One region of the Microbispora sp. NPDC046933 genome, then DNA from elsewhere that is predicted to be linked to it. Evidence: riboswitches for the same ligand, from Rfam matches in the RefSeq annotation. Region 1 holds a riboswitch; each other region holds the start of a gene.
The links. Region 1 has a riboswitch for cyclic di-AMP ahead of ABZ857_RS10045 (CHAP domain-containing protein). Riboswitches for the same ligand answer to the same signal wherever they lie in the genome.
Positions count from the first base shown of each region.

Region 2: it holds a riboswitch for cyclic di-AMP, as region 1 does, so the genes downstream of both, ABZ857_RS04510 (C40 family peptidase) here and ABZ857_RS10045 (CHAP domain-containing protein) in region 1, are expected to answer to the same signal.
Region 3: it holds a riboswitch for cyclic di-AMP, as region 1 does, so the genes downstream of both, ABZ857_RS40905 (hypothetical protein) here and ABZ857_RS10045 (CHAP domain-containing protein) in region 1, are expected to answer to the same signal.
Region 4: it holds a riboswitch for cyclic di-AMP, as region 1 does, so the genes downstream of both, ABZ857_RS40565 (NlpC/P60 family protein) here and ABZ857_RS10045 (CHAP domain-containing protein) in region 1, are expected to answer to the same signal.

Region 1 covers NZ_JBEYWW010000006.1:86,961-92,655, forward strand. Annotated here, with positions in the region: gene ABZ857_RS10020 (ABC transporter ATP-binding protein) at 1-529, opposite strand, end outside; gene ABZ857_RS10025 (peptidoglycan-binding protein) at 526-1,590, opposite strand; gene ABZ857_RS10030 (hypothetical protein) at 1,587-2,144, opposite strand; gene ABZ857_RS10035 (response regulator transcription factor) at 2,287-2,940, shown strand; gene ABZ857_RS10040 (HAMP domain-containing sensor histidine kinase) at 2,937-4,112, shown strand; cyclic di-AMP (ydaO/yuaA leader) riboswitch at 4,299-4,432, shown strand; gene ABZ857_RS10045 (CHAP domain-containing protein) at 4,447-5,124, shown strand; gene ABZ857_RS10050 (hypothetical protein) at 5,085-5,528, opposite strand.
Region 2 covers NZ_JBEYWW010000002.1:426,256-431,950, forward strand. Annotated here, with positions in the region: gene ABZ857_RS04490 (phosphotransferase) at 270-1,190, shown strand; partial or broken gene ABZ857_RS04495 (XRE family transcriptional regulator) at 1,203-1,475, opposite strand; gene ABZ857_RS04500 (VOC family protein) at 1,579-1,977, opposite strand; gene ABZ857_RS04505 (YafY family protein) at 2,072-3,088, shown strand; gene ABZ857_RS04510 (C40 family peptidase) at 3,225-3,731, opposite strand; cyclic di-AMP (ydaO/yuaA leader) riboswitch at 3,862-4,019, opposite strand; gene ABZ857_RS04515 (isochorismatase family protein) at 4,629-5,066, shown strand; gene ABZ857_RS04520 (hypothetical protein) at 5,002-5,695, opposite strand, start outside.
Region 3 covers NZ_JBEYWW010000053.1:25,061-30,755, forward strand. Annotated here, with positions in the region: gene ABZ857_RS40885 (PP2C family protein-serine/threonine phosphatase) at 1-40, shown strand, start outside; gene ABZ857_RS40890 (response regulator transcription factor) at 42-647, opposite strand; gene ABZ857_RS40895 (site-2 protease family protein) at 838-2,142, shown strand; gene ABZ857_RS40900 (DinB family protein) at 2,180-2,689, opposite strand; gene ABZ857_RS40905 (hypothetical protein) at 2,759-3,685, opposite strand; cyclic di-AMP (ydaO/yuaA leader) riboswitch at 3,702-3,840, opposite strand; gene galT (galactose-1-phosphate uridylyltransferase) at 3,911-4,969, opposite strand; gene ABZ857_RS40915 (DeoR/GlpR family DNA-binding transcription regulator) at 5,053-5,695, opposite strand, start outside.
Region 4 covers NZ_JBEYWW010000052.1:1,714-7,408, reverse strand. Annotated here, with positions in the region: gene ABZ857_RS40580 (NADP-dependent oxidoreductase) at 1-595, opposite strand, end outside; gene ABZ857_RS40575 (helix-turn-helix domain-containing protein) at 691-1,101, shown strand; gene ABZ857_RS40570 (LuxR C-terminal-related transcriptional regulator) at 1,175-1,423, shown strand; gene ABZ857_RS40565 (NlpC/P60 family protein) at 1,460-2,419, opposite strand; cyclic di-AMP (ydaO/yuaA leader) riboswitch at 2,573-2,726, opposite strand; gene ABZ857_RS40560 (amino-acid N-acetyltransferase) at 3,128-3,679, shown strand; gene ABZ857_RS40555 (RDD family protein) at 3,827-5,194, shown strand.

The DNA.
Region 1 (5,695 bases):
CGGTCGGCTCGTCGGCCAGCAGCAGCGGCGGATCGCCCGCCACGGCGCGGGCCACCGCCACCCGTTGCTGCTCGCCGCCCGACAGCTGGTTGGGGCGGTGGCCCAGCCGGTGGCCGAGACCCACCCGCTCCAGCGCGGCGGCGGCGCGTTCCCGCCGCGCCCGCAGCGGCGTGCCGGTGTACAGCAGGCCGTCGGCGACGTTGTCCAGCGCGCTCACCCCGGGCGCGAGGTGGAACTGCTGGAAGACGAATCCCAGGTGGCGGGCGCGCAGCGCGGACAGCTCGCGGTCGGAAAGCCCGGCCACGTCGTGCCCGGCGATCCGTACGGTGCCCGTGGTGGGCCGGTCCAGGGTCCCGATCAGGTGCAGCAGGGTCGACTTGCCGGAGCCGGACGGCCCGGCGATGGCGACCAGTTCGCCGCGTTCGACCAGCAGGTCCACCCCGCGCAGGGCCCGCACGCCGCCGCCGTACTCCTTGGTCACCTCGCGCAGCTCCACCACGTACGGCTGCTCGGGCCGCGGGATGCTCATGTGGCGGGCACCCCGACCTTCATGCCCTCGGTGAGCCCGTCGCCGGTGATCTCGACCATGCCGCTGCCGAAGGCGCCCAGCTCTACTGGGACCACGCGGGTGGACGCGCCCTCGACCACCTCGACGCCGAAGCCGCCCTCCCGCAGGGCCAGCAGCGCCTCCACGGGCACGGCCAGCACGTTCTCGCGCCGCTCGCTGACCAGTTCCACCTCGACCGGGGCCTTGTCGAGGCGGGTCTTGGGGGTCTTGCTCAGGGTGATGTCGACGTCGATGGTGCTGCCCTCGTCCTGGCCCTGCCCGGACGGGACGGCCTCGGCCACCGTGCCGACCGAGGTGATCTTCCCGGTGACCCGCTCGCCGCCGGGGAGTTCCACGGTGACCTTGGCGCCCTTCCTGGCCAGTGACTGGTCGTCGGTGGACAGGTCCACGTGCACCAGCCGCCGTACGCCCGACATGGTGAGGGCCGGACGACCGGGGGTGATCCTGTCGCCGACCTCGACCTTCGCGTCGGTCACCCGGGCGGCGGCGGGCAGGAAGACCACCTGGGAGGCGTCCACCTGCCCGGTCTCGGGCAGCCCGGCGTCGTCCTGCCACTCCTTGACGGCCAGGTAGGTGGCGTAGCTGAAGTGGTCGTCCACAGTCAGGTCGTCGCCGTAGCCGAGGACCTTGAGGTTGCGTTCGAGCTGCTCGACGTCCGGGCCGTCGTCGATGCCCTGCCGCAGCGGGCGGTACATCGGCAGCGAGCCGTACATGAGGACCACCGGCCTGCGGTCCACCCTGAGCAGCGCGCGGCCGCGCCGGACGACCGCGCCCTCGGCGGGCACCCAGGTCACGGTGCCGGAGGCGTCGGTGCTGACCTGCCGCTCGCCGGAGTAGGTCAGCGACCCCTCGACGGTCTTGGTGTCGACCAGGTCCTGCCGGGTGATCGACGCGGTGGCGGGCACCGGGGGCGGGGACGGCTCGGCCGCGCCGGCGCCGTCGCCGCCCGCCATGGCGACGGCCGTTCCGGCGGCGGCCAGGGCGAGGACTCCGGCGCCCGCGATCACCAGGCCCTTCCTCACGGCTTCCTCCCCGGCGCGTACTCCTCGCAGGCCTTCTGCGCCTCTTCCATCGCCTTCTCCTGGCCCGGTTTGATCTTGACCTGGAGCCCCTTTCCGGGTTCGGGGTCGGGCATGTCGACGCCGTGCTCGCGCATGCACTGGGCGAACTTGAGCATCCGGTCGCGCGCCTGGGGATCGTCGCCGCCGAGCTTGTCGCCGACCGCGTCCTTCATGAAGTGCTGGCAGGCCTGCATGGCCTTCTGCATCGAGGCCTCGTCGCCCTTCTTGCTCATGATCCGGACGCGGCCGTCGGGATCGGGGTCGGGCATGTCGACGCCGTGCTCGCGCATGCACTGGGCGAACTTGAGCTGGGCCTCCTGGCGGTCCACCGTGCTCGTGGCGGACGGCCTGGCCGCGGCGCCTGACGCTGTGCCCGACGTGGCGCCGCCCGCGCTGGCGATCCCGTCGTCCGCGGGCGCCGCGCCGCAGCCGGTCAGTGCCAGGGCGAGCCCCAATGTGAGCCCCAGTGTGAGCACCGGTGCCGGGCCCAGGGCGCGCAGCGGTCGTAAGCGCATGAGTCGCTCCTCTTCTCCCGGGGCGTTCGCCCGGGACGGGGCCCAACTCCAGCGGAGGCGGTGCTAAACGCGGATAAGCGGAGATCGCTTATCCGCGGCTAACACCGCGTACGCCACTCTCGGAACCGAGCGGGAGGTTGGGATGCGGGTGCTCGTGGTCGAGGACGAGGAACAGCTGGCCGAGGCCGTCGCCCGTGGGCTGCGGCTGCACGCGATCGCGGTGGACGTGGCCTACGACGGTCAGGAGGCGCTGGAGCTGGCCGCCTATGTCGACTACGACGTGGTCGTGCTCGACCGCGACCTGCCCGAGGTGCACGGCGACGAGGTGTGCCGGGAGCTGGCCGGCGCGAGCGGGGCGAGCCGCATCCTCATGCTGACGGCGGCCGGGCGGGTGCGGGACCGGGTCGGGGGCCTGTCCCTGGGCGCCGACGACTACCTGGTCAAGCCGTTCGCGTTCGCCGAGCTGGTGGCCCGGATCCGGGCGCTGGCCCGGCGCTCGCCCCGGGCGGTGCCGCCCGTGCTGGAGCGGGCCGGGATCCGGCTCGACCCCGCCCGCCGTACGGTGACGCGGGACGGGCGGCAGGTGGCGCTGGGCCGCAAGGAGTTCGACGTGCTGCACGAGCTGATGCGGGCCGGCGGAGGGCTGGTGACCTCGGCCCGGTTGCGGGCGAACGTGTGGGACGAGCACGCGGACGCGGGCACGGGCGTGCTGCGCGTCACGATCACCTCGCTGCGCCGCAAACTTGGCGACCCCCCGGTGATCGAGAACGTGCCGGGCCGAGGATATCGGCTGTGACCCGCGTCCTGTCCTTGTGGGGCAGGCTCGGCCTGCGGACGCGGCTCACCCTGCTGTACGGCGGGCTGTTCTTCCTGGCGGGGTCGGTGCTGCTGTGGTTCACCCACCTGCTGACCGCGCGGGCGCTCAACCAGCGGTTCGTGGTGGCGGTGGCGTCGAAGGTGACCGACGCCGGCGCCCCCGATGGCGTCCTGGGGGGCAGGCTGCCCGACAGCGACATGCTCGCGCAGCGGGTGCGCACCAACGTCGAGCAGGGGGCGGCCGACGTGCTGACCGACGTGCTCCGCTCGTCGGTGGTCGTCATGATCCTCGTCGGGGCCGTCGCGGTGGTGCTGGGCTACCTGGTGGCCGACCGCGCGCTGCGCCCGCTGGAGCGGGTGACCGAGACCGCGCAGCGGCTGTCGGAGAGCACGCTGCACGAGCGGATCGCCCTGCGCGGCCCGCAGGACGAGGTCAAGCGGCTCGCCGACACCTTCGACGCGATGCTCGACCGGCTGCACCGGGTGTTCGACGCCCAGCGCCGGTTCATCGCCAACGCCTCCCACGAGCTGCGCACCCCGCTGGCGGTCAACCGTACGGTGCTGGAGGTGTCGCTGGAGGAGCCCGCGGCGTCGGAGGATCTCAAGGCGCTGGCCCGCGCGCTGCTCGGCACCAACGCCAGGTACGAGCGGCTGATCGAGGGCCTGCTCATGCTCGCGCAGTCGGAGCAGGAGCTGACCGCCCGCAAGCCGGTCGACCTGCGGCAGGTCGTCCGTACGGCGATGGAGCAGATCGACCTGCAGCCGCGCCGCAGGAAGGTGGTCGTCCACGAGGACCTGTGCCCGGCGGTCGCGCACGGCGATCCGCTGTTCCTCGAACGCTGCCTGGTCAACCTGCTGGAGAACGCGATCAAGTACAACGTGCGGGACGGGGAGGTCTGGGTCCGGCTGCGGGAGGAGGAGGCCGGGGTGAGCGTGACGGTGGAGAACACCGGGCCCCCGGTCCCGCCGTACGAGGTGGACGACCTGTTCGAGCCGTTCCGCCGGCTGGGCGGCGACCGCGTCCGATCCGCCCGGGGGGCGGGGCTGGGCCTGTCCATCGTCCGGGCCATCGCCGTGGCGCACGGCGGCACGGCCGAGGCGCTCGCCCGGCCGGAGGGCGGCCTGGCCGTGACCGTGCGCCTGCCCAGGTGAGACCGGGTTGGGCGGCCGATACCCGCCTCTGCCGGGTTTGCCGCCTACTGTCCAGTAAAATCTGAGTTGTTCTAACTTGACCGGTTTGACCTGGTCTATTACGTTTTAGGCAGCTCAGGGCGCACTTGCTCATCTCAATGGTCAAGAAGCCCTCCTCAGACCGACGCGGCCGGCCGATCCCGGCCTGCCGCCCGGCCGCCGAGTCCGCGTCCGCGCGGAGCCGGGGACCCACCTCTCCTGGGGTGAATCGGCATACGTGCCGTAGGGCGACTTCCAGCCCGAACCCGTCAGCTAACCCGGTAGGCGGCATGGAAGTAAGGGAGTTCGCCCCACCATGCACGTCCTCAACACCTGTGTTCGCGCTGCACTCGCGGGCGGGGCCCTCGCCTCGGCCGTGCTGATCGCATCGCCGGCCGCGCACGCGGCGGACAACCCCGCCACCGGCAAGGGCCCGGCGGCCGCGCAGTCGATGGCCGAGATCGCCTCCACGCTGCCCAAGGTCAGCGCGGGCGACGTGCTGAACCTGGCCAGGAGCCAGATCGGGATCAGCGAGAACGCCTACGGCGGCGGGACCAAGTTCCAGCAGTGGTACATGTCCACCCCCCGCGCCCGCGAGACCCTCGCCCGCGACGGCGGCACGCTGAAGGGCTACCTCAACGCCCCCTGGTGCGACATGTTCGTCTCCTGGGTGGGACAGCAGCTCGGCATCGGGCCGGTCATGGGCTCCGACGCCTACACCGTCGAGCACGCCCGCTGGTTCGCCGACCACGGCCGCTGGGGTCGCACGCCCAAGCCGGGCGCGGTGGTGTTCTTCAACTGGAACGGCAGCAAGGCCATCGACGACGTCGAGCACGTCGGTTTCGTCGTCAAGGACAACGGCGACGGCACCATCAGGACCATCGAGGGCAACACCGGCGACGGCGGCGCCGTCGAGGCCCGCACCCGGCCCACCTGGCAGGTGGCCGGGTACGGCTACCCGATGTATCCCGGGGACGTCTCCGCCTCCTCCTGACCGGCGACCGTCCCACGCCGACTTCGAAGCGCGCCGGTGATCCCGGCGCGCTTCGTGGTCGACGGTGATCGGCATGCCGCCGTCAGCGGCAGTTCACACCGTACGGCTCGCTCGCGGCCCGCCCAGCGCCCACGAGATGATCTTGGTGGGGTGATCCTGATGATCTCCCGGGACAGACCGGGCAGGGGCGGCTCCTGGTCGGTCAGCGCCACCGCCGTGCCCCGGATCTCGATGCCCCGGGGCGCCCACGGATCGACCGTCGCGAGGTCGTCCACGACGAACGCGACCGTGCTGCCCCGCTGGACGTTCCGGAACTTCTTCGACCTGCCCAGCGCGCCCCCGCCGACGAGCCGGCCGATGCGCTGGGTGGCCAGGTAGTCGAGTTCGGCTTGGGTGAAGACCATACGTGTCTGTCCTTCAGATCAAGAAGTAGCGGATGCCGGCGTCGGGCGCCGCGTTCCTTCAGATCCTCGATGCTTCCGGACATGATCGTGTGGAGGTGTTCGGTGACGTGCTGGAGCGGCCGGTCCCGGGGTCGAGGAACCGGCGAACAGCCGTTGGCGCTGAGAAG
Region 2 (5,695 bases), on a different contig from region 1:
CGATGGCTTTGCGCCTCCGGCGGCGAGGCTGCCCGTTTCACTGCCTGCGCGCAGACATACGGTGGCAAAGCGGTCAGGCGGTGGAGAGCCGGCGCTTCTTTTACAGACAGCGGCCCGGCTCGGTTGTCGTAGAAGTCGGCGCCGAGGTCGATGAAACGGGGGTCGGGCCGGACGGCAGGTGCCGGATGATCGTGAGGATGGAGCGACCAGCCGCGACGGCGGCCTGGAAAACGGGCGGGCCGCTCACCATCCGGCTACTGTTGCCTCGCATGACTCACACCGAGACCGAGATCAGCGCGGAGTTGGTGCGGGATCTGCTGCGCGACCAGCACCCCGACCTGGCAGACCGCCCTTTGCGGCTCGGCGCGCGTGGCTGGGACAACCAGCTATGGCGGCTCGGTGACGACCTCGCCGTCCGGTTGCCCTGGGCGACGCAGTCTGCGGACGCGCTGCTGCGCAAAGAGCACACCTGGCTGCCCGTCCTCGCCCCGCGCCTTCCGCTGCCGGTTCCCGTCCCGCAGCGTCTCGGCGAGCCCTCCGCTCTGTTTCCACGACCCTGGATCGTCACCACCTGGGTGCCGGGCGCGCCTGCCGACCGCGCCCCTGTCACGCGCGCCGCGGAGGCGGCCGACGCCCTGGCCGCCTTCCTGACGGCTCTGCACCAACCCGCCCCCGACCAGGCGCCCACGGGCCGGGACCGCGGAGGGCCGCTGACCGGCTACTCCGAGGGGTTCGCCAAGCAGCTCGCCTCGGCCACCGAGATGGGGCTGATTCCCGACCCGGATGCCGTCCGCGCGGTCTGGGACGACGCCGCCGCCGCGCCCGACTGGGCAGGCCCCGCGCTGTGGCTCCACGGCGACCTGCATCCGGCCAACGTCCTCACCGCGGACGGCACCATCTGCGGCGTGATCGACTTCGGCGACCTCTGCGCCGGCGACCCGGCCTGTGACCTCGCCGCCGCCTGGATTCTGCTGCCGGACGGCGCCGCCGACCGCTTCAATGCCGCCTACCAGCCGGCCCCGGACGCCGCGACCCTGCGCCGTGCCCGCGGATGGGCGGTGGGACGCGCCCTCAGCGGCATCCTCATCGGTGAAGCCGGCGTCCGCGGCCGCCCAGGTGGCAAGGCCACGTGGGGCCCACCCGCCCAGGCGGCACTGCGACGCCTCATCGCTACGGCCCCTCCGGCGTAGCCGCTCCTCATGCCCGGCCTTGGGGGTGAGAACGATCAACAGCGGTCCGGGTGGGGGCTGCAGCGGATAGGCGTCCCATTCAACGGCGATGTCACCGACGCGCGGGTGCCGGATGGTCTTTGTACCGTGGACGACTTCCCTGACGTCGTGCCGTGCCCACAGGCGATGGAACTCCGGGCTGCTGATTCTCAGTTCACTCACGACCGCGACCGCCCGTGGGTGATCGGGATCGGTGGAGACGGCGGCACGCAGTATGCCGATGTAGTCCAACGCCATGGCTTCCCAGCCCCGATGGAGGCCGTATCGGCTTGTACAGGTTCGCGGACTGCGGGCACCCCCGCGAGCAGATCACGGGGTGTTCGGCGGACCTTGCGGCCGGCGGAGCACGTCAGCGGGCGAACTTCTCGATGGCGGCCGGGCTGACAGGGGTGAAGAAGTTGACGAGGTTGCCGTCGGGGTCGCGGAACAGGAGCGACCGGTTGCCCCAGGGCATCGTGGTGGGCTCTTTGACGAACTCCTCGACGAAGCCGACCAGGTTCTGATGCACCCTGTCCACGTCGTCGACGAGGAATTCGATGATCACGCTGCGGTTGTCGGCCGGCCGGGCGGCGCCGGGGGCGAAGAGCGGGACGGTGCGGGTGCTGCCGATCGCGAGGGTGGCGGAGGCGGTCCTGAGCTCGGCGAAGTCCTCGCTGGACCAACTGGCCCGCACTCCCGTGGCCCGCTCGTAGAAGTCGACGAGGCGCGCGACGTCGCCCGTGATGATGCGGATCGATACGAAGTCCATGGTGATCTCCCTGGTTTGTGGGGTCGTTCTCACGGGGCACACTAGGACGGATACCGGACAGGAACCGCCCAGTATTTTCACTAGGTTGTGTGACGTGGCTCGACCTACTCACCGCGTGCTCACGCTGTTGGAGCTCCTGCAGTCGGGAGGCATTCGGACGATGGCCGAGCTCGCCGACCGGCTCGGCGTCGACGAGCGCACCGTGCGGCGGTACGTGGACCACCTGATCGACCTCGACGTGCCCGTCGAGTCGGTGCGCGGCCGCTACGGGGGGTATCGGCTCGCCCCCGGATACCGCATGCCTCCGCTCATGCTGAGCGAGGACGAAGCGCTCGCCGTGCTGCTCGGCCTGGTCGCCGGTCGCCGGTCAGGGTTGACGACGACGACGGGCACGGCGAGTGAGACGGCGGCGGCCAAGATCCGGCGGGTCCTGCCCGAGCGGCTCGCCCGCAGGCTCGACACCGTGCTCGGATCCCTCGCTTTCACGGCTTCGCCCGGCGGGTTCGCCGCCCCGGAGACCGCGGTCCTGCTCTCCGTCGCCGATGCGGTGCGCCACCACCGGCCGATCTCCATCAGGTACACCGCCGCCGACGGCCGGCGCAGCGAACGCACGCTGCATCCGTACGGGCTCGTCGCCCATGCGGGCCGGTGGTACGTGACGGGTGCGGATCCCGGGATCGGCGAGGACCGGACCTTCCGGCTGGATCGCATCGCGGATGCGAGGACCCTGCCCGGTTCGTTCGAGCCGCCCGCCGGGCTCGATCCGGCGCAGCACGTCTTGTCAGGGTTCGCCAAGGCTCGGTATCGGCATGAAGTGGTCCTGCGGATCCAGGGGACGGTCGAGCAGATCCGCGCCCGGCTTCCCGCCGGCGTCGCGACTGTGGAGGAGTCCCCGTCCGCGGGAGGCGCGGATCCGGAGACCGAGGGCTGGCTCCGCGTCGAGTTGCGAGCGGAGCGGCTCGACTGGTTGCCTCCGGTGCTCGCGTCGCTCGACCGGCCGTTCGTCATCGAGCGGCCGGACGAGCTCCGCGGCCTTGTCGTCGCGCTCGCGGACCGGCTGGCGGCCTCCGCCCGCAAGGTCCCGCCGGCGCCAGGCACAGGTGTCGCCTGAGGCGGAGCACTATGGTGTCAAGGCGCCGAACGGCTACTGCGGACTCGGCGTGAGTCGCGCGTCGGCGGAGATGTCCCGGCAGGTGGCGGCCGCGTCGGGACATCTCCGCCGAGGAGGTCTCCACGGCGGCTCGGGGTCAGACTCCGGGACGTACGGCGGTGAGGAAGCCGCTCCTCCAGTAACCGTTGATCTTGTCGACGCTGACCACCGCGCCGCTGTGAGGGGCGCTGATCACCTTCTTGTGCCCTATGTACATGCCCACGTGGCCGCCGCCGTTGGTGAAGATGAGGTCGCCGGGCTTGAGATGTGCCAGGGAGACCTTCTTCTTGACGGCGTCGAGCATCGACCACGTCGTACGCGGGAGCTTGACGCCGGCCTTGCGCCAGGCGAACTGGACCAGCCCCGAACAGTCGAACGCCCGGGGGCCTGTGGCGCCCCATACGTACGGATCGCCGAGGTGCTTCTTCGCCACCCTGATGGCATGCTCGGCCTTCTCCTGCTGGAGAGCGGATTTGGTGAGCTTCTTGGTCGCGGAATCCTCCGCCGCGGAGGACGCGGGGGCCTCGCCGGTCGCGACCCCGGTGACGGGTGGCGTGGGGGGCTCGGGTGAAACGACCCCGGGGGCCGGGGGCGGGGCTGTCACCGTCCCCGGCGCGGCGGCCGCGGGGAGTGCGCTCAGGGCTCCCGCTGAGGCGGTGAGCGCGACGCTACCGATGGTGACGCAGGCAATGCGGAGCAGAGTGGTGGAGTTGGTAGACAGGGGATCTCTCCCTAGGGTCTTCCGCTTGCGCCTACCGGGTTAGCTGACGGATTCGGGCGGGGAAGTCGCCCTACGGCGCTGGCGCGCCGATTCACCCCAGACCTTCGTCGAAGGTCGACTGGTTCCCCGGCTCCGGGCCTCCTTGCTGCACGGATTCGGCATCACCGGCGCCCAGGGGGGCGGAGAGGACATGGCGACGGTGACAGTGGATGTTCGTTTCGAACACGGCCGGGCCGGGTTCGTAACGGCGGCGTCACGTGGACCCCGTCGTAGGGCAAGGAAACTACCAAGTAGCCCCATATTGTCGCAAAGGGTGCAAAACGGTAAGGATCACATAAAAAGGATCAAAATCGTAAAACCGCAGGTCAGGGCAATCATTGGATAAACAAATGTGGCGCTCGTCACACTCGTTGAGCGGTTCCGGGGCCGCCACGGCGGGCGCACATGGTCAGCGAACGGCTCGCGGGGGCGTGAGGTGCGCGGCCGGCGTCTTCGGGCTTCGGTGGCCGTGCGTCAGATGTGCGACGGCACGTCGTACGCGCTGGGCGGTGAGGGGGCTTTGGCCGTCACGGGTGCGCCCTGGTCGGCGGGCAGGCCGTTGCGACGGGCCAGCGTGCCCAGAGCGCTTCGGAGCGCCCGTGTCTCGTCGGGGGCTGAGGCCGTCGGTCAGTTCCGTGTCGAGTTCGGCCGCCGCCGCGGTGCACGCGGCCAGCAGTTCCCGGCCCTCCGTGGTGAGTGCCAGTGTCTGCCTGCGCCGGTCCCCGGGATCGCGCGCCGTACGTGCGTACCGGACCGTCCTGCTGGGACGACGCCGCCTGGCGTGAGACCGTCCTGTCGGCGGGCCGCCCCACCCTGGTGATCCGCGGGGTCACCACGGAGGTCGTGGTGCTGCGCACCGCCCTCGATGCGCTCGCGCATGGCCTCGACGTGCAGGTCCTGGTGGACGCCTGCGGGGGCATCGCCGCCCGCACCGAGGACGCCGCCCTGCGGCAGATCGAGGCCGCAGGCGGCGTGGTGACCTCCGTGGCGGGTTTCGCCGCCGACATGGGCGGAGTGAGGGACTCGCTCCGCCGCATGCTCACCTCTCCGCCTCCGGCCACGCCTCAGCCGGTACGACGACGACAACGCCCCACCGGTTCCCGAGGTCGGCCTGTCACCGCGTACGCCAGAAGGTGCCGTTGGCCGAAGGGTCGTCGGGGTCGCCCTGCGGCACGGTGAACCCCGCACCCCACAGTGTCGCCGTCCCGGGCCTGTGCGCGATCGAGAACAGGGCGGCGTCGGTGCCGGGCTTCCGGGGGATTGGGGCACTCCGCCACGCCGAACCCGTGACGTGCCACAGGGTCGAGTTCCAGTCGCTCTGCACGACCCACACGCCGCCCTCGCCGTCGGGCTCCACCTCCGTGTACGGCTGCGCGTTGGCGGCACCGATCGAGGTGGTCCATGAGCTGCCGTTCCAGCGCATGACCAGGGTGCGGCTGTAGGTCACGTCGTCGCCCTCGTCGTCGGCGCCTTCCCAGGTGACGCCGCCGACGGCCCACACGTTGCCCGGGCCCACGACGGCGATGTCGTGGAGGACAGCGGCGGCGTCAGGGGCGGGAAGCTTGATCGTGGGTGTGGGCGCCAGCGCCCAGGACTTCCCGTTCCACCGCATGATCGCGGGACGATCGCCCTTGGTCCCCGCCGCCCAGACGTCACCGGCCCTGTACGCGTCGACGGCGGCGGCGCGGGCCGGCAGCGGGACGCTCGTCCACGAGGACCCGTTCCAGTGTCTGGCCGAGGCCGTGGACTCGGCGACCGCCCAGACGTCCCTCGCGCCCGTTCCGTCGGCGTCGGTCGCGGAGAAGCCG
Region 3 (5,695 bases), on a different contig from region 1:
CAACGACGACTGCGCGCTCGTCCTGATCTGGCGCCCCTAGATCACAGCCAGCCGGAGTCCGTGGCGATCCTGACGGCGTCGACGCGGTTGCGCGCCCCGGTCTTCACGAGGATGCGCGACAGATGGTTGCGCACGGTGCCGACGGACAGGCCCAGCTCGGTGGCGATGTCCTTCGAGCGCGCGCCCCCCGCGGCGAGCCGCAGCACCTCGTGCTCCCTCGGCGTCAGCGGGCAGTCGGCGGCCTCCAGCGCGGCGACCGCCAGCTCGGAGTCGACGACCCGGCGCCCGGCGGTGATCCGCCGGATGCCGTCGGCGAGTTGCTCGGGGGCCACCTCGATGCTCAGGTAGCCCAGGACGCCCGCCGCGAAGGCCCGCTTGACGTGACCCGGGCTCGGCTGCGCCGACAGCAGCATCACGCGGCACCGTGGCGCCTTCTCGCCGAGCCGCGCGGCCGCGCTGAGCCCGTCCACCCCGGGCAGGTCCGCGTCGATGACGGCGGCGTCCGGCCGCACGTCCAGGGCCGCGGGCACGATGTCCTCGCCCGACCCGACGTCCGCGACCACCCGCAGGTCGTCCTCCCCGTCGAGGGACGCGACCAGGCCTCGCCGTACCAACGGAAGGTGTTCGGCCACCAGGATCCGGATCAAGATGCTCCCCTCTGGACGTCTCTCAAAGGGTGATCGACCAATTGCGTACTGTCAACGAAGTGTCCCCAATCGGTCACGGGCGGGCAAGCCGAACCCGCCCTGGAAAAGTCTTCGCTCTCGTGCGGGTGGGCTACGCTCGAAAGGTGCTTCGTCTGCCAGGGCACCTTCTCCGATTCGGGGGTACGCGCTGATGAGCTGGCTCATCGTGGCCGGATTCGTGATCGTTTTCGTGGGTCTGCTGCTCTCGATCGCGCTTCACGAGATCGGGCATCTCGTGCCCGCCAAGCTCTTCGGCGTCCGCGTGACCCAGTACATGGTCGGCTTCGGGCCCACGATGTGGTCACGCAGGCGGGGCGAGACCGAGTACGGCGTGAAGTGGATCCCGCTCGGCGGCTACATCCGCATGATCGGCATGCTGCCGCCACGCCCCTCCGACGATCCCGGCAAGCTCCGCAGCGTCTCCACCGGTCCCTGGCAGGGCCTCATCGAGAACGCGCGGGCGGTCGCCTCGGAGGAGATCCGGCCGGGCGACGAGAACCGGGTCTTCTATCGCAAGCCCTGGTGGCAGAAGGTCATCATCATGACCGGTGGCCCGGCGATGAACTTCGTGCTCGCGTTCGTGCTGTTCGCGGTGGTGGTGATGGGCTTCGGCGTCCGCGTGCAGACGCCGGTCGTGTCCTCGGTGTCCAAGTGCGCCATTCCCGCCGCGGAGGCGGACACGCGCGACTGCCGGCCGGGCGATCCCACGACGCCCGCCGCCAAGGCCGGCCTGCGCCCCGGCGACCGCATCGTCGCCATCGACGGCTCGCCGATCACCGACTGGGAGACCGCCCGGCGGCTCATCCGCGAGCACGGCGCGGGGGTGACGACGCTGGGCGTCGAGCGGAGCGGGAAGCGGGCCGACGTGAGGGTCGACCTGATCGCGCAGGACCTGCCCTCGCTGACCGACCCCGACAAGGTCGACAAGAACGCCGGCTTCCTGGGCGTGAGCCCGACCGTCGTCGTCGAGAAGAAGGGCCCCGGCTACGTCGTCGGGCAGATGTGGGACCTGACCGAACGCACCGCCGTCGCGATGGTCAACATCCCCAAGAAGATGGTCGGCGTGTGGAACGCCGCGTTCTCGGGAGACAAGCGCGACCCGAACGGGCCGATCGGCATCGTCGGGGCGGGCCGGATCGGTGGCGAGATCGCCGCCTCGGACATCCCGGTCGAGAACAAGATCGAAATCTTCATCAGCCTGCTGGCCGGGCTGAACCTCGCGGTGGGCATGTTCAACCTGATCCCGCTGCTGCCGCTGGACGGCGGGCACATCGCCGGCGGGCTGTGGGAGGGCCTCAAGCGGGCCTTCGCGCGGGTGCGCCGCCGGCCCGCCCCCGGTTACGTGGACGTGGCCAAGGCGCTTCCGCTGACGTACGTCATGGCGGCCCTGCTTGTCGTGATGGGCGGCCTTCTCATCTACGCCGACCTCGTCAATCCGGTCCGCCTGTCCGGCTGAGCTCCGTCTGTCCGGCTGCGCCCCGCCGGGCGGGGGGCTACTCGCCGGTCACGCCGTCGATGCGCTCGCGCAGCAGATCGGCGTGGCCGTTGTGGCGGGCGTACTCCTCGATCATGTGGCACATGATCCAGCGCAGCGAATAGTGGACTCCCTGGCGGTCCGCCTTCGTCATCGCGTCCAGGTCGGCGCAGGCCTCCTCGGCCGCCCGCGCGTGCTCGATCTCCGCGCGCCAGGTCGCGAAGGCCTCCTCGGCGGACGCGGTGTCCACGTTGTCGAACTCGCCGTCCGGGTCGTCGTCGCTGTAGTAGATGCCGCCGAGGTCCTCGCCGTTCAGCCGCCGCCGGAACCAGGACCGCTCCACGTCGGCCATGTGCCGTACGAGGCCGAGCAGCGACATGCTGGAGGGCGGCACGGAGCGCAGCCGCAGCTGCTCCTCCGTGAGGCCCTCGCACTTCACCGCGAGGGTCTGACGGTGCCAGTCCAGCCAGGCGCGCAGCATCGCGCGCTCGTCCGCGACGACAGGGGGATCGATACGTGTGTCGGTCATTCCGGCATCCTGCCCCGAGCCGCGGCGCGGAGTCACGTCAATTGAGGTCGCTTCAGGCGGCCTGCGGGCCTAGTACATCGAGATGTGTACGTGGTCGTAGTGGTTGGCGGTGATGCCGCCGCGGTCGGACATGGTCCGCCAGCCCGGGTGGCCGAGGTTGTAGATGCGCTGCTGCCAGATCACGTACATCACGCCCAGCTTCGGCCCGTTCTTGATGGCCCAGGCGGCCAGGCTGTCGCCGAGCGCCTTCATCTCGGGGGAGGGCATGGCGCCGCCCGAGCTCATCATGAAGTCGCAGGCGCGCCCGAGCGGGTGCTCGCCGCTGTTCTCGGCGCGGTAGCAGCCCACCGGGAACCGCAGGTCGAAGTGCTTTTCGACCTCGGTGCGCATGAGCCGCATCCGGGGCGTGATGTTGTCGGCGCCGCCGGGTAGCTCCGGCGCCCACCCGCCCGTGCGCTTGCCCGGCGCGGTCGGGATCAGCGCGTCGAGCCTGTCCTTGATCTCGTCGATGAGATCCTCGGCGTCCTTCCGCTGTCCCGCGACCTCGGCGGCCTGCGCCTTGAGCTGTTCGGTCAGCGTCTTGGCGGCGTCCGCGGCCCGCTGCCGTTCGGCGCGGACCTGGTCGAAGCGCGCGAGCCTGGCGGCCTGCTCCTCCTTGAGCTGGTAGTTCAGCGCGGCGGTGTTCATGTCGGGCAGCGCCATCGCGCTCTCGGTCTGGTAGCGCAGCCCGGCCATCTGCCGTACGGCGTCCCTCGCGGCCTCGTAGTCGGTTTCGGCCTTGGCCAGCCGGCCGCGCGCCGCCTTCTCCTCGACGCGGGCCTTGGCGAGGGCCACGCGTTTGGCGTTGTAGTCGCCGATCAGCCGGTCGACCTTCTTCCGCAGGTCCGACAGCTCCTTCTTGAGCTGCTTCTCCGTCGGTTTGGGGTCGGCGGCGCCCGGGGCGGCCGTGCCGAACACGAGGACGGCGGAGGCGAGCACGCCGACAGCCAGGGGCAACGCGCGGGGCAGAGCCCACTCCTCTCCATCTGCCGACCGGGTTAGCTGACGGGTTCGGGCTGGAGGAGCCCGGGCAGGCGACTGCCTTGACCCCAGGTGCGTGGTTGGGTCCCCGGCTCCCGGGCAGGGTGCCCGGGATTAGGCGTACCGGCTGTGACCGCCGGTGTCAGGGATACTAGTGGTAAAGAAACGATGGCTGCCACCCAAGTCGCAACCATTCGGAGATCAAGCCGTTACCACCTCGCGGAGCATTCGGGCGGCCTCCTCCGGGAGCACGTCGTTGACGAACGCGCCCATGGCCGACTCCGATCCGGCGAGATACTTCAGCTTGTTCGGCGCCCGCCGGATCGTGAAGAGCTGCAGGTGGAGATAGGCGAGGTCGCGCCGGTAGGTGACCGGGGCCTGGTGCCAGGCCGCGACATAGGGCATGACGACGCCGAACAGCCCGTCCAGGCGGCGCAGCACCTCGATGTAGAGCGGCGCGAAGGCGGCCCGTTCCTCGGGCGACAGCGCGGGGATGTCGGGCACCCGGCGGTGCGGGTAGACGTGCACCTCGAACGGGTACCGCGCGGCGGCCGGGACGAAGGCCGTCCAGTACTCGTTGGCGGCCACCACCCGCGGCCCCCTCCGCTCGGCGGCCAGGACGTCCGCGAACAGGTTGCCGCCCCGGTGGCGGGAGGCGGCGTCCAGCATCTGGCGGGTACGCGGCGTGACGTACGGATAGGCGTAGATCTGCCCGTGCGGGTGCGGCAGCGTGATACCGATCTCGGCGCCGCGGTTCTCGAAGCAGAAGACCTGCTCCACGCCGGGCAGGGAGGACAGCTCGGCCGTGCGGTCGGCCCACGCCTCGACGACCAGCTCGGCCTGCGCGTCGCTCAGCGAGCTGAACGACGCGTCGTGGTCGGAGGTGAAGCAGACGACCTCACAGCGCCCGATCCCCGGCCGCACCTCGCTCAGCCCGCCCACCTGCTCGTACGCGCCCGTGTTGAAGCTGAACGACGGGAACCGGTTCTCGAACACCGCCACCTCGTACGGCGAGGGGATCTCCGAGCCGGGATGGGCCGGGCAGAGCGGGCACTCCTCGGCGGACGGCAGGTGGGTGCGCGTCTGGCGGTGCCGGGCGACGGCCACCCACTCGTCCGTCAGGGGGTCGTAGCGCAGCTCGGAGGCGAGCGGGCGCGGCGGCAGGTCCCTGGGGTCGGCGGCGCTGTGGTCGGCGTCGTCGCGCCGGTCGAAGTAGATCAGCTCGCGGCCGTCGGCGAGATGGGTGATGGTGCGCTTCACAGAGCGGTCTCCAGCTTCACAGAGCGGTCTCCAGCTTCACGGTGCGGTGTCCCGGGTCACAGCGGGCTTCCAGAGGTCCGGGGTCACAGTGCGTTCTCCAGCTCGGTCTCCCCGGACGGATCGGCGAGGAGGAGCTCGCCCGCGTGCTCCGACAGCGCGGCGCGCGCCTCCTCCGGCAGGCCGACGTCGCTCACGACCATGTCGGCTTCGCCGAGGGTGGCGATCGTGCTGATGCCGATCGTCCCCCACTTGGTGTGGTCGGCCAGGACCACGAGCTGCTGTGCGGCCGCGATGAGGGCGCGGTCGGTCTCCGCCTCCAGCAGGTTGGGGGTGGTGTAACCGGCCCGGACGCTCATGCCGTGCACGCCGAGCATGAGCGTGTCGACGTTCAGGGAGCGGACGGCCGCCACGGCCACCGGGCCGACCAGCGCGTCGGAGGGCGTGCGCACGCCTCCCACCAGTACCACGGTCTGGTCGGGCCGTCCCGCCCGGTGGAAGACGTCGGCCACCTGGACGGAGTTGGTGATCACGGTCAGCTCGGGCACGTCCACCAGGTGGTGGGCCAGTGTCCAGGTCGTGGTCCCGGCCGACAGGGCGACGGAGCTGCCCGGCCGGACGAGCATGGCGGCCCGGCGGGCGATGGCCTCCTTCTCGGCCTGCTGCCGCACCGACTTGGCCGCGAAGCCCGGCTCCTCGGTAGAGCCGGTGCCGGTGGCGGTCGCCCCG
Region 4 (5,695 bases), on a different contig from region 1:
CCAGGTCGGCGCCTCTCGGGACGAACCATTCGGCGCCGAAGCCCCGCACCAGTGACTCGTCGCCGGGCGCGGCGACCGCGGCGACCCTGATCCCCCGTGCCACGGCCAGTTCCACGAGATAGCCGCCGAGGCCACCGGCCGCGCCCGTGACGAGCAGGGTCCCACCCTCGGCGAGCCCGGCGAGATCGAGCGCCTGGGCGGCGGTGAGCGCGTTCAGCGGCAGCGTCGACGCCTCGGGCGCGGCCACTCCGGCGGGCGCGGGCGCGACGGCCGTCTCGTCCAGCACCACCAGGTCCGCCTGGGCCTTGAGTGGATCCGTCAGCCGGTCCGACAGTCCGATGACCCGCTCCCCCGGGCGCATGCCCGTCACGCCCGGACCGACGCGATCGATCACGCCCGCCACGTCCCAGCCGAGTGCGTACGTCTCCTGGTGCGGCATGAGCTTGTGATCGGCGAGGGCGCCCGCGGCCGTGAGCAGGTCGACGGGGTTCACGGCCGCCGCCTCGACCCTGATCCGCACCTGTCCCGGCCCCGGCTCGGGTTCGGCGACGTCGACGACCCGTACGGCGCCGCCCTGTGCCACCAGTGCTCTCATGAATTCCTCCTTCCGTACGGCAAGCAGGGTAGGGAGAGCTACTCTCTCCGGGTAAGAAGGCACCTGAAAGTGCGTAAGGGAGGCGGAGGGAAGACATGGCCACCCGGACGGCGGCCGAGCGCCGCGAGGAGGCGCGCCAGCGGTACAACGCGTACGTCGCGACCTGCCCGTCGCGGAAGCTGCTCGACACCCTCAGCGACAAGTGGGTGAGCCTGGCGCTCACCGCGCTCGCCCACGGCCCGCTCCGGTACAGCGAGCTGGCGAGGACGATCGCCGGCGTCAGCCAGAAGATGCTCACGCAGACGCTGCGGACGATGGAGCGCGACGGCCTGGTCTCCCGTACGGTCACCCTCTCGGTGCCGGTCCGGGTCGACTACCGGCTCACGCCGCTGGGCGAGGACCTCATGCCGCTGCTGGAAGCGATCAAGCGCTGGGCCGAGGTTCACATGGAGGATGTGGAGGCGGCCAGGGAGGCGTACGACCGGCGGCTCGACCCCGAACCTTGACGACCTTCATTGCAGGCGTTTACCGTCCCTGAAGGGTGGGCCGACGAATCATCGTCGTGGGGGAGGGCGGACGATGGGTGTTCCCGAGGTCGTCTACCGAGGTGACAATCTCGCCTCGGAGCTTGACCGTGCCGGTCTCACCGAAGAGGACCTGCTTCTCCTCGCGGAGCTGGCCAAGGGCGTGACCGCCGACCGGGTGGGCCGCAGTCTCGACGTCAGCGGGCGCACCGTGCGGCGCCGGCTGCGGTGCATCTGCGACCGCATCGGCGTCGCGACCGCGATCGAGGCGGTCGCCTGGGCGGCGCGCCGCCGCCTCATCTGACCGCGTTCCGCCCCCACGGCCTCCCTCTGGGGAGGCTCAGTCGGCGACGCGCACCGCTCCCGCGAACGGCCGCCCGGCGATCTTCGCGATGTGGATGACGTCTCCCGTGCGCGGCGCGTGGATCATGTAGCCACCGCCGATGTAGATGCCCACGTGGTGCAGGTCGGAGTAGAAGAACACCAGGTCGCCGGGGCGGAGCTGGTCACGGGGAATGTGCGTGCCGGCCGTCCACTGGTCGCCCGTGTAGTGGGGCAGGCTGATGCCGACGGACTGGTAGGCCGCCATGACCAGGCCGGAGCAGTCGAAGGAGCCGGGCCCCTCGGCGCCCCACACGTACGGCTTGAGCTGCTGCGCGAGGGCCCAGCGCGCCGCCTGGGCGGCCTTGCCGTCGCCCACGATGGGGAACGACATCCTCCTGCGCGTCTCGCTGCCGACCGTCCGGGAGACCTGCCGGTAAAGGTTGCTCTCGGTCTTCTTGATCAGCTTGGTGATCTTGTCGCGCTGCGAGTCGAGGCCGCTGAGGAGCTTCTTGACCTCGGCCTGCCGGGCGGAGGCGCTCTCCCTGGCCCGTGCGGCGGCGTCCATGGCCTTGGTGACCTCGGCGACCTCCTGGCTCTCCTGCAGCTCCAGCGCGTACTGCGTGGAGGCCTGGTCCAGGTACTGCCGGGGGTCGGCGTCGCTGTCGATGAGCACGAGCGCGTTGCCGAGCCCGTTGGTCATGTAGGAGTGCTGCGCGAGGGCGCTCGCCTTCTGCCGGCGGACCTCCAGCTCGGCCTCGCTCTTGGCGAGGTTCTTCTTGGCGAGGTCGGCGGACCGCTCGGCCGCCTTCAGACGCACGCGCTCGCCGTTGTACTGCTCGGTGAGGGTCTCGATCTCGGTGTAGAGGCTCTCGACCTGCTCGGTGAGCTCCTTGAGGCTCGGCTTGGGGTCGGCGGTGGCGCGGACCACCGGGGCGCCGAACGTGATCGCGGTGAGCGCGACGCCGACGAACGCCAAGCGGCGGATGGCACCCGGACCGGCCGTGCCGGATCCGGACCGTCGGCGGCGGGCGTGCCTGCCCGTCGGCCGTCCTCCACGCATGCGCAACCGAGCTCCTCTCCCACATGTGCCCCGCCGGCGGGCCCGTGTCGTCGGGACGGGGCCGTACTGCGGGGCACTACTGAGCGCCTACCGGGTTAGCTGACGGGTTCGGGCCGGAGTAGCCCTACCTTGGCGGATTCACCCCTTGACGATCTCAGACCGAACCGATCCTGATCCTGCAGTTGGGTCCCCGGTTCCCCTTCGCACTCGGTGCTCGAAGATTCGGCGCCCGGTCGCCGTGAGCGCTCACGATGACCGGCATCGTCGCTGGACGATAGTGCACGGCGAGTTCTTGCTCAACCAGAACTCCGAAACCCGTCTACGTTTGACAACCAAACGATCACAGTCGGGTCACGGGCTCGGTAGTGATGCGTCCGTGTTCACCTGGGTTTAGAGCGATCTGAGGCATTGGATGTGCTGCTCGGACTGCTGGAAAAAGTGGGACGAACTGGAACGGCCACCTCGGGGTGCGGCTGTGCATCCGTCCGTATCCTGGAGGCTACGGACGGTCAGGCGCCATGTCGGATGCGGCGTTTGGGAATGACCGTTATCCAGGAAGACGCGAGGAAGACGCTCCGCGCCGACCCCATGGGATCGGCGGAGGTCCGGCTAGGCTGGCCGACCATGGAGCAGGTCGCCGCGCAGACATCCAGCGGATCGGGTGCCACGGCCGTGACGGTGCGCCGGGCCAGGACGCCGGACGTCCGGGTGATCCGGCGCCTCGTCGACGCGTACTCGGGCTCCGGTCCCCGCCTGCTCAAGAAGAGCACGGTCACCCTGTACGAGGACGTCCAGGAGTTCTGGGTGGCCGAGACGGGCGGGCAGGTCGTCGGCTGCGGCGCGCTGCACGTGCTGTGGGAGGACCTGGCCGAGATCAGGACCGTCGCGGTGGACCCCACGGCACGCGGCGGGGGCGTCGGCCACCGGATCGTCGCCGCGCTCATCGAGACCGCCAGGGACCTCGGCGTGCGGAGGGTCTTCTGCCTCACGTTCGCCGTGGAGTTCTTCGCCAGGCACGGCTTCAGGCCCATCCAGGGCACCCCGGTCTCTCCGGAGGTGTACGCGGAACTGCTCGCGTCGTACGACGAGGGTGTCGCCGAGTTCCTCGACCTGGAGCACGTCAAGCCGAACACGCTGGGGAACACCCGGATGTTGCTGCACCTCGACCGTCATTGATCGCCATTGATGGGCATTGATCATCGATCTTGACGGTGATTGTCATCTGCTGCAAAGGTGACTGTTGATACACCTGTCGCTACTTTTGGCAATATCAGCGTGTGCTACAGACATGCGGCGCATGCGTCTTCGAAACGAGGTGACACGGTGAGCACCGGACAGCCGCCGTACCCCCAGGACGAGTCGGACGGGACGCCACCGCCGTCATCGAACCCCGGGTACAACACGGACAGACAGGCCCAGGACTACGACCCCGACGTCACGGTCGTCAGTTATCGCCACCCCGGGCAGCACACGGGCCCGCAGCAGCCGCCCGGCTACGACCCCGCCCAGGGCGGCTACGGCCAGCAGCAGTACGGCCAGCAGGGCTATGGCCAGACCGGCCCGCAGCAGGGCTACGGCCAGGAGGCCGCCCAGCAGCAGGGCTACGGCCAGCAGCAGTACGGGCAGCAGCAGTACGGCCAGCAGGGCTACGGGCAGACCGGCCCGCAGCAGCCCCCGCAGCAGGGCTACGGCCAGCAGGGTTATGGCCAGACCGGCCCGCAGCAGGGCTACGGGCAGCAGCAGTACGGCCAGCAGGGCTACGGCGCCCAGCAGGGCCAGCAGCAGTACGGTCAGCCGTCCCAGAGCGGCTACGGCCAGCAGGCCGCCCCGCAGGACTACGGCCAGCAGCAGGACTACGGTCAGCAGCAGGGTTACGGCCAGCAACCGGGCTACGGGCAGCAGCAGTACGGCCAGCAGGGCTACGGCGCCCAGCAGGGTCAGCAGCAGGGTCAGCAGCAGGGCTACGGTCAGCAACCCGGCTACGGGCAGCAGCAGTACGAGCAGCAGGGCTACGGCGCCCAGCAGGGCCAGCAGCAGGGCTACGGCCAGCAGTACGCACAGCAGGCCCCGCAGCAGGGTTACGGGCAGCAGCAGGGCTATGGCCAGCAGTACGGCCAGCAGGGGTACGGTCAGCCCGGCTTCGCGCAGCCGTACGGGGCGGCGGGCCAGATCCCGCCCGGCGCACCGGCCCCGCTCGCGGAGTGGTGGCAGCGCCTCGTCGCCCGCATCATCGACGGCGTGATCGTCGGGATTCCCTTCTGGATCATCACGCTCGTGATCACGGGGATCGTCGTCACCGCCCCGAGCATCAACATGACCAGCGGGGTGGTGGACGCCGGAGGCGGTTACTTCCTGGCGTCGCTGCTCACCGCGATTCTGGGCGGCATCGTCATGGTCGCCTACGAATTCCTCATGCTGCGGGCGCAGGGGCAGACGCTCGGTAAGAAAGTCATGGGCATCAAGGTCGTTCCGGTCGGCGGCACTCTCGACGCGGGCGGGCTTCCCCAGGACGTGGCGGTGAAGCGCGCCGGCGTGCTCTTCGGATTCGAGTTCCTGCAGTGGATTCCCGTTATCAGCTACCTCGCGAGCCTCGCCTCCCTTCTGAACGTGCTGTGGCTGCTGTGGGACAAGCCGCTGCATCAGGCACTGCATGACAAGGTCGCCAACACGGTGGTGGTCAAGGTCAAGTAACCACGACAGGCGGGGCCGATGGGAACGGACCATCGGCCCCGTTTTTGTATGGGGTCGCTATGGCTCCGTCCGCACCGCCCGCTCAACCCTGCTGTGACGGAAAAACCTTGCGCGGCGGCCCGGGCATGCCATGCTTGGGTTCACCGTCCCGAGAGGTGCCCAATGACCGCGAGACCGCCCCCGGCGCCAATCCTTAAGGTGGGTCCTCGCCGTCCCAGGGGGGTCATATCCGTCCACGGGCGGCTTAAGGAACCGTCAGGGGCGCTTATGGGGCCGTATGGAGCCGCACAGGCCCTTATGGCGCTCCCGGATGCTCGCCCGCTCTACCCGGCCGCAGGCGCGGCCCGTGGAATGCGGGGATCGTTTGGCCGTGGGAAACTCTGACGCCAGGGCCGCCCGGGCCGTCCGCCTGATTGTGCCCCCGCTCCTTTTTTCGATCTTCAGACGTCCCGCTCGTCGATCTTGACGGAACCGGCCGGTCCTCTCTTTTTGCGAGGCTTC